Regions from separate parts of the Paenarthrobacter sp. JL.01a genome, predicted to be linked through region 2. Evidence: riboswitches for the same ligand, from Rfam matches in the RefSeq annotation. Region 2 holds a riboswitch; each other region holds the start of a gene.
What was found. A riboswitch is a leader RNA that binds a small molecule or an ion and turns the genes downstream of it on or off. The one in region 2 is predicted to bind cyclic di-AMP.
Positions count from the first base shown of each region.

Region 1: linked by a shared signal. The riboswitch ahead of N5P29_RS01975 (NlpC/P60 family protein) and the one ahead of N5P29_RS05095 (M23 family metallopeptidase) in region 2 are both predicted to bind cyclic di-AMP.
Region 3: linked by a shared signal. The riboswitch ahead of N5P29_RS19395 (hypothetical protein) and the one ahead of N5P29_RS05095 (M23 family metallopeptidase) in region 2 are both predicted to bind cyclic di-AMP.
Region 4: linked by a shared signal. The riboswitch ahead of N5P29_RS03565 (aggregation-promoting factor C-terminal-like domain-containing protein) and the one ahead of N5P29_RS05095 (M23 family metallopeptidase) in region 2 are both predicted to bind cyclic di-AMP.

Region 1 covers NZ_CP104877.1:396,372-398,564, reverse strand. The annotation lists gene N5P29_RS01980 (NAD(P)/FAD-dependent oxidoreductase) at 1-365, shown strand, start outside; gene N5P29_RS01975 (NlpC/P60 family protein) at 465-1,250, opposite strand; cyclic di-AMP (ydaO/yuaA leader) riboswitch at 1,254-1,442, opposite strand; gene N5P29_RS01970 (copper resistance CopC family protein) at 1,593-2,193, opposite strand, start outside.
Region 2 covers NZ_CP104877.1:1,032,980-1,035,172, reverse strand. The annotation lists gene N5P29_RS05100 (C40 family peptidase) at 1-159, opposite strand, end outside; cyclic di-AMP (ydaO/yuaA leader) riboswitch at 164-332, opposite strand; gene N5P29_RS05095 (M23 family metallopeptidase) at 471-1,307, opposite strand; cyclic di-AMP (ydaO/yuaA leader) riboswitch at 1,312-1,552, opposite strand; gene N5P29_RS05090 (iron-dependent transcriptional repressor DtxR) at 1,747-2,193, opposite strand, start outside.
Region 3 covers NZ_CP104877.1:4,089,326-4,091,518, forward strand. The annotation lists gene N5P29_RS19390 (ATP-dependent DNA ligase) at 1-538, opposite strand, end outside; cyclic di-AMP (ydaO/yuaA leader) riboswitch at 746-896, shown strand; gene N5P29_RS19395 (hypothetical protein) at 912-2,006, shown strand.
Region 4 covers NZ_CP104877.1:725,201-727,393, reverse strand. The annotation lists gene N5P29_RS03570 (sensor histidine kinase) at 1-1,002, shown strand, start outside; cyclic di-AMP (ydaO/yuaA leader) riboswitch at 1,117-1,300, shown strand; gene N5P29_RS03565 (aggregation-promoting factor C-terminal-like domain-containing protein) at 1,304-2,161, shown strand.

The DNA.
Region 1 (2,193 bases), 640 kb from region 2:
CATCCCAACACATTGGCTACGGACTTGCCGCGAGCATGACCCGGAACGGGCTCCTCGCGTCAGGCCCCCTTGAATCAGCACCTCGCCAATGGGCAGTGCACACAGCCAATGGAATCCTCCTGGCGGACCATGTGGTGGTGACGCGTTGCGCGCAGAGCCAACTGCGGCGGATGCTGGCCGAACTGGGCATCGCCGTGGGGCAGAACCTCGTGTCCGCCATGCGCGCCGTGGGCATGCATCTGGTGGGCGTGGGAGAACTCATCACGCCGACGCCCAAGGAAGTGCTCCGGCAGGCCAAGGCGGTTGGCCAGGCAATCTCCTCAAAGGTTGCACTGCCCGGCGGCCCTGGCATCGCCATTGCCTAGCTGCGCAGGCGCTGCAAACCCATACTTAAAGCCCAAAGGCCGGTGTCCTCGAAGAATCAATCTTCGGAAGACACCGGCCTTTGCGTTGATGCGTGAGGCTTATGCGCCAGCGCGTACGTAGGTGATGGGACCCGTCGCGGTCAGCCAGCTGATCGGGTGGATGCCCGTCTGGTTGCCGTTGATGCCACCGCTGATGGCCTGGCCGTTGCCGATGTAGATGGCAACGTGGCCCGACTGGACGATCATGTCGCCCGGCTGGGGGTCACTGACAACCTTGCCGTAGTTCATGAACTGCATGGGTGCCAGGTCGCCAACAGGGATGCCTGCGGAGCCGAGGGCCCGCTCAACCATGGCGGTGCAGTCCTGCATGATGCCGATCTGGGCGTAAGCCGAGGCAACCATGGCAGCGTTGACGCCACCAGCGGCAGGAGCCGCAGCTACCGGAGCGGCAGCAGGAGCAACAGCGGCCGGAGCAGCAACTGCAGCCTGGGCGGCGACAGGAGCCGCAGCAGCAGCGACGGTAGCGGTCTTGGGAGCGGGGGCCTCAACGACCGGAGCCGGCTTTTCGATGACCGGAGCCGCAACAGAAGCAACTGCGGGACGCTCGAAGTTGATGGTCGCCGTCGAAAGGGCGGTTACAACCTGGGTCGGAGCCTCGGATGCGGTCTCGGCGACCGTGGCAGGGCTGGAGTCACGCTGGGCCGGAGCCTCGGCTGCGTGGGCAGCTACGGAGCCGGTCAGCACGAGTCCGGAAGCTGCTGCGATAACGGCTGCCTGGCGGCCAGCGCCGGAAGCGTTGCTGGCAACTGCCTTGGAGATGGAGATGAACGGATTAGGACGTACGCTGTCCGCCTTACGACGGCCGCGAAGAATGCGTGAAGACATGAAAGAGCCTCTCCCGATGCCTGCGAGGTTAGCTGTCGGATTCGGATGGGAGTCACCCGGCCACTATCTCCCGCTGAGCGGAAGCTTCGTGACTTCACCCCAAGGCGCGCTCGTAAGCGGCCCAAATTGGGTTCCCCGTCTCTGCCGTAGGTTTGTCTGCGAACGGATTCCGGACTGCGGCAGAGCTAGGCAATCAGGCCGGAAGTGCCTGCTACGTGGAACAGGCACAGGTACCACCGTACGCGATGATCGCTGCGAAGTCACATTTAAGTAACGGGAACCGTTGCCTTGGCGTGTCGCAGTGACCGAACCGAGATATTCGCAGCTATGTAGAAAAGCCCGTCATTCCGCGGATGCGGGGCCTTCCGAGTCATCGGAAGCAGCAAGTTTCTTCCGTGCTGTCACAGCAAGGAAGATCACGAGCCCAACTGCCACTGCTGCGATCACAACGATGCTCCATGGGAAAGGCTGGGACGCGTCAGCCGCGGGAGCGCTGCTGCCGGTTCCCGGAGGTGCCGAACCCACGGACGGGACCGTGGCCGACGTCGCCGATCCGGAAGGTGAGGCCGCTGCGGAGCCGCTGGCCGCCGTCGTGCTTCCAGCGGTGGCCGTGAACTTGAAGGTGCCTTCGATGGGGTGCGAATCGGAGCTGACGACGCGCCAAACCACGGTGTACTCCCCCGCAGGGGCGCCCGCGCGAAGCTTCTGCACCGCCTGGCTGTCGATGATTTCCACGGGTCCGTCAGCCCAGTTTTCACCGCCGGCGGTTACAGTGACGCCCGAACCGATGGCCAGGGGCCGGTTGTTGAACGTAATGGAGACCGACGCCGGAACTTCAGCCACGGTGGCACCGTTCGCCGGCGCCGTGGATTCCGCGACGTCGTGCGCGGACGCCGGTGCCGCGGAAAACAGCAGGGCGGAGGCGAAGGCAAAGGCGGCGACG
Region 2 (2,193 bases):
CAGTCCGACGGTGAGGACGAGGCCTGAGGCTGCTGCCAGCACGGCGGCCTGGCGGCCTACGGTACCGGCGTTTGACGAAACAGCCTTCGAAAGAGTGTTCAACGGGTTCGAACGAACCGTTTCAGCGCGGTGGCGCGCAGGGGTAGTGCGTGATGACACGTAGGTAGCCTCTCCCAATGCCTGCGAGGTGAGCTGTCGGATTCGGATGGGAGTCATCCGGCCGCGCTGCTTCCTGGGAAGCTTTGCGACTTAACCCCAAGGCCTTCATGCGAAGACCAAAAGTGGTTCCCCCGCCCCTGCCAGACGAATTTTGCGAACGGACCTCGAGTGGTGGCAGAGCTAGGCAATCCACTCAAGTGCATCGGCCCCCTAAAAAGCCGATGCGCTCTGAAGGTTATAACAATTGAAAGCGAATGTCACATTCAGGTCACGAGACGTGTCATCAATGCGAGAGAGGACCATCAACTGGCTTAGAGCCAGCCCATGGGGTCGACGACTTCGCCGTTGACCTGGACCTCGAAGTGGAGGTGGCAGCCGGTGGAGGCGCCTGTGGTGCCACTGAGGGCAACGGTGTCGCCGCGGTTGACCGTCTGGCCCACTTGGACGTTGAACGAAGACAGGTGGTTGTACGTGGTCTCAAGGCCGTTTCCGTGGTCCACGACCACGCGGTTGCCTCCGCCGTACTCATGCCATCCGGCGAAGGTCACTTTGCCGGCCGCAGCCGCGTGCACGGCAGTGCCGCACTGGGCGACGAAGTCCTGGCCGCGGTGGAAGTCGCCGGTTCCGCCGGTCAGGGGGCTGACGCGGTAACCGAAAGGCGACGCCGTGACCAAGGAGTCAAGGGGGCTGCCCAGGGTTCCCAGGGAGGAGGACCGCTGGATGCTGCCGGCGGACTGTGCGCTGAGCAGTTGCTTCAGCTTTCCATCGGGGTCGGCGGCGGTGGCAACAGCTGCACGGCTGAAGTCGATTTTGGCCGATGCTGCCGCGGAAACCTCGGGCTGGCTTCCTACGGGGCCGCCAACGGCGAGGGCGGATTCGGTCTGGCCCGATTCCGAGGTGGCCATGACGGGGCTGGTAGCCGGCAGCCCGACAGTCAGGACCAGGCCGGTGGCGGCAAGCGCAACTCCGGCCTTCTGCCCGACGCCACTTGCTGCGGCGAAGTCGGCAACCTGGCGCATCGGGCTCTTACGGCGGCGCACCTGACGTTCGGTGTCGCGGGGCCGGATCTCCGTTACGACGCGGGCTGGCCGCAGCTCAGTAGCGGGGCCGGACGCACGACGGCGGCCCCTGACGTTCTGCGATGTCAAACTCTGTTCCTCTCTCAAAAGCCTGCGAAGTTAGCTGTCGGATTCGGGTCAGAGAGTTCAAAGACCCGGTCCGCACGAAGCACTCACGGCACACAGGTATCCCAAAAGGGACTTGCGTTAGTGGGCACTTCTGCTGCGGACTTCACCCCAAGGCTGCTTCTTTAGACAGCCGCTTGTGGTTCCCCCGCCTCTGCCAGTGGTGGTGGTTCACCCAATCCGCTGGCAGAGCTCGGCTCCGGATCAGGTAGCGCTTTGGTATCAGCGCTAGTAGATAACTATAGGGGATTAAGGCCCTCGGTAATAAATTCGTTATCAACAGAAAACGCGACCGCAGCGGCGGCCCCTTATCACTCTTTCCGAAAAAGTGCAGGTCACACGCGCGCGGGCAACGCAGAAGTGAGGTTTGACACGTGAATTTCCGACCCCGGAGGGCGGTCGGTCAGTTGAGGGAGACGAAGACGTGCGCTGCAACTTCCGGCGGAAGCTCCAGTGCGCCCTCGATGCCGGGCACGCGTACCGAGATGTACTCGCCCACGCGTTCGAGGGATACCGGCGCTCCCGGCCGGATCCCGCCCTCGTCCAACTGGGTCAGCAGTTCCGGCTCAACCTGGATAGGCTCGGCCAGCCGGGTGATGACCACGCGCGAATCCGAAGCGTAACTGTCCATGGCCTGGAGGAGGTTGACGTCGATCCTTGGGAATTGCTGGCCGGTCAGGCCGCCCAGGGCTTCGAGCCCGGGAATGGGATTGCCGTACGGAGACTCGGTGGGGTGCTCAAGGAGTTCGTAGAGGCGGCGTTCGACGCGTTCGCTCATCACGTGCTCCCAGCGGCACGCTTCATCGTGCACGTAGGCCCAGTCGAGACCGATGACATCTGCCAGGAGACG
Region 3 (2,193 bases), 1.3 Mb from region 2:
TGGACAGCACGCCGTCGAGCCCTGCTCCCTCAAGCTGCACGAACCATTCCTTCGCCCGCTCCAGGTCCGTCACCGCGGGCGTGACGTACACCGGCGGCTCAGCGTTGGCGAGGGCTTTCTCCAAGGCCGCGCGTCGCTCTGCGAAGGGCTTTACCGTGAGATCCTCCTCGCCGAGGGCAAGAAGGTCGAACGCCACCAACGACGCCGGCGTCTTCTCCGCAAGCATCCGCACCCGGCTGTCCGCGGGATGGATCCGCTGCTGCAACACCTCGAACTCCAGCCTGTTGCCCTGGATCAGGATGATCTCGCCGTCCACCACGCACTTGTCCGGAAGGTTCCTCTTCAGGGCTTCAACGAGCTCCGGGAAGTAGCGCGTCATGGGCTTTTCGTTGCGGCTGCCCAGGATGATCTCGTCCCCGTCCTTGAAGACGATGGTCCGGAACCCATCCCACTTGGGCTCGTAATGCCCAACGTCGGGGATGTTCGGGACAGACTTGGCGAGCATGGGCGAAACGGGCGGCATCACAGGCAGGTCCATAGCTCATGTCTACCGGCCAGTAGGCGCCCAAGGCTAGTGCCTTCCGGACTTCGGCCGGCCCCGAAGCCTAAGCGGTAGAGCCCTCTCGAAGGGGCGGACGTTCCGCCCGTTACATTAATGTGACTTTACTTTCCGGCTACTGTACGGTCGTAGGGCGACCCGAATCTCCGCTGGGCCGCTTCTGGATTGACGCCGGGCTCTGCCGCAATCCAGGATCCGCCAGACCCGCGGCAGAGACGGGGGACCCACAGTTCTCCGGGCTTGTTTTCTCCGCAAGCCCTTGGGGTGAAGCCGCAACCAGCGGCCGGACGGCCTCGTCCGAACCCGACAGCTAACCTCGCAGGCGTTGAGAGGCACAACCATGTCCCCAACCATGGATAACACGCGCCGCGCGCAACTCGAACGCGAGCGCACCAAGCCAACCGGACGCCGTCGGGCCCAACCCAGCGGACAGGTCGCCGGTACAGAAAGTACGACGCCGGAACCCGCCACTGCGGCGATTCCCACCACGCGCGCCGCCGCCCGCGCCGCTGAGCGGGAACGGGCAGCCCGCGCCGTGATTGAGCCGGCAGAAACCCTGGCAGCGAAATCCGTGCCCCCGGAACCGGCGACCGCGGCCATCCCGGTTGTCGAGGCCGCCCGGGCCGCAGCTCCCGCTTCAACCACGCCGGGCCCTTCAACGTCCGCCATCCCGATCGTCCGGCAGGAAAATCCGGCCACTGCGGCCATTCCCGCGGCCGCCGCCGCTGCACCCAAGACGCCAGCTCCTCTTAACGCTGCGGGCCTCGGCGCGACCTCGACATTCGGCCGCGAACCCCAAGCCGTCCTGCGGAAAGCCGCGTCCGTGAAGCACATGAGCCAGCGCATGGCAATTGTTGCCGGCGCGCTGGGACTCGCCCTGACCGCAGGATCCGTGGGTCAGGCCCTGCATCTTCCCTTCTTCGGGCAGGAAGCACCCACAAACCAAGCCAGCGGCGGCAACGCTGACCGCCAATCGGGCTCCGCCGCACCGGCACCACGGACGTCCTACACCACGGCGTCGTCCCCGTCGTCATCGGGTTCAGCCTCGTCCGAAGCCGGCCAGCCGGCAACGGTCCCGGAGGCACCTGCGGCGGTTTCGCCGTCGTCGGTTCCCTCACCGCACGTCTCCTTGGCCGCTCCGGTTTGGGTACCTTCGGCGGCAGCCCCGGCTGCTGCACCGCCCGTGACCTCGACGCCTGCGCCCGGAACGACTCCGGCCCAGCCCGCGCCGGCTCCCAGCGACGTGCCGTCGGACACGGTCACCACTCCGCCAGCCACGCCGACGCCGACTACAACCCCGACTCCGACCACGACAGCAACTCCTACGCCGACACCCACGCCCACGGAGACCTCCAAGCCACGGCCCACCGGCAACCCGAACACGCCGAAGCCGCAAGCATCCACCTTGGAATCGCTCCTGAGCGCTGCCCGGGATGTGTTGCAATGAGCATCCGTTTGCCCCGCACCACAGTCCACACCGGGTGGCACGGCCGGTACTGCAGCAGCAGCCGCACGTCCACTTTCCGACGCCGGAGGGGCCGCTGGAGTTGCCAGCGCTTAAGGCGTTCCTAGCCACCACTGAGGCAGGCACCCGTGCAGGGTGCCTGCCTCATGTGGTTAGTGGGCCCGATTCA
Region 4 (2,193 bases), 310 kb from region 2:
GTCACGGGCCTGCCGCTCGCGGACAAGCAGACAGCAGAGGCTTCGCTGGTCTGGACCATGGTTCTGGTGTCACTGGGCGGCCTGGTGGTGATCGGCCTCGTAGGCACCGTGATTATCCGTCGCACCATGCGGCCCCTGGAGCAGCTGTCCGATGTCGCCACCAAGGTTTCGCGGCTGCCTCTCGACGCCGGTGAAGTGGCACTTGCGGTGCGTGTACCGCCGTCGGCTTCCCATCCCGGCACCGAAGTGGGCAGCGTGGGCCATGCCCTGAACCAGATGCTGAACAACGTCTCCAGCGCGCTGGAGGCCCGTCAGGAGAGCGAGACAAAAGTGCGGCAGTTCGTTGCCGACGCCTCGCATGAATTGCGGACGCCGCTGACGGCCATCCGCGGCTACACCGAGCTGCTGCGGATGACCGAGACCTTAACGGACGATGGCAGGAAGTCCCTGGCCCGGGTGCAAAGCCAGTCCGAACGCATGACTACGCTGGTGGAGGATCTGCTGTTGCTGGCAAGGTTGGACGAGGGCCAACCGCTGAAGGTCACGGACGTGGACCTGACCCAGTTGGTGATCGAGACCGTGAGTGACGAGAAAGTCATGGCCCCGGACCACATCTGGCAGCTGATGTTGCCGGACGAACCGATCACGGTGCGTGGAGATGCCACGCAGTTGCATCAGGTATTGGCCAATCTGCTCTCGAACGCCCGCAAACACACAGATCCTGGAACCACGGTGGTCACCGGGGTGATGCTTTCGGCAGACGGCAGCGCAGTGGTTACCGTAACGGACAACGGGCCCGGCATTCCCGGAGATTTCCAGGGCAGGATTTTCTCCCGGTTCGCCCGGGCAGATGCCGCAAGGTCGGGGGCGGAGGGGACGTCCGGCTTGGGCCTGTCGATAGTCGAATCCATCGTCACGGCCCATGGCGGAAGCGTGGAAGTGACGTCCAAGCCGGGGCGGACAGAATTCGCTGTCCGGCTGCCCGTCGTCGCTAGCGACTGAAGGTAACGGCCCCGGCAAGGCGACTCACCGGCGTCGTGATCTCTGTTACCTAAATGTGACTTCTGACGGAACCTCCTGTACCGTCGAAAGTGTGGGTCGCCCCAAATGGCCCGCATCCGGGATGCGCCGAGCTCTGCCACATCCCGGAGTCCGTTCTTACTCCGAGGCAGAGACGGGGGACCCAGAGTCTCCGGGCCTGGCATTTGCCGGCCCTTGGGGTGAAGCCGCAGCGTAACGCGCGGCCGGATGACCTCATCCGAACCCGACAGCTAACTCCGCAGGCGCTGAGAGGTAATCACACATGTCTGAACTTAACGATCAGACGCGCCCTTCCGCGCGTCACCGCGACCAGAACGACACCCAGTTGACCAAGTCGCAGACCGTCCTCAAAAAGGCCGCCCGTGAGGGCAAGTCCGGCAAGCGCATGCCCGTTGTAGCCGGCGTCATCGCCGCCGCGCTGGGTGTTGCATCACTCGGAACCGCTGCCAACGCCGCCCTCAACCTTCCTGAGGCCAGCCGCGTGGCTGAGACGCAGACCGCCGTCGAGGCCAGCAACGCCAAGGCCGCTGAAGAAGCCGCCGCTGCCAAGAAGGCTGCAGACGAAAAGGCTGCCGCCGCCAATGCCGCGGCAGACAAAGCAGCGGCCGATAAGGCTGCAGCTGACAAGGCCGCTGCGGACAAGGCAGCTGCCGACCAGGCCGCCGCTGCGCAGGCAGCAGCTGAGAAGGCCGCCGCCGACCAGGCAGCAGCAGAAAAGGCTGCCGCTGACGCCGCCGCCAAGCAGGCCGCCGACGCCGCTGCTGCCGCCGCCGCAGAAGCAGCCGCCGCCGCAGCCGCCCCCAAGGCTGTTGACGACCCCGCTGCCGCCAAGGCCTACGCCGCCAGCATCCTGGGCAGCTACGGCTGGAGCGCCTCTGAGATGACGGCACTGAACACGCTGTGGGAGAAGGAATCAGGTTGGCGGACCACTGCCACCAACGCTTCCAGCGGTGCGTACGGTATTGTCCAGTCGCTTCCGGCCGGCAAGATGGCTTCTGTCGGCGCCGACTGGCAGACCAACTACCAGACCCAGATCAAGTGGGGCCTGAACTACATCAAGGAACGCTACGGCTCCCCGTCAGCTGCCCTGGCCTTCCACCTGGCCAACAACTGGTACTAAGCCAAGAGCTTTCCCGAAAAGCCGCTCCCGTT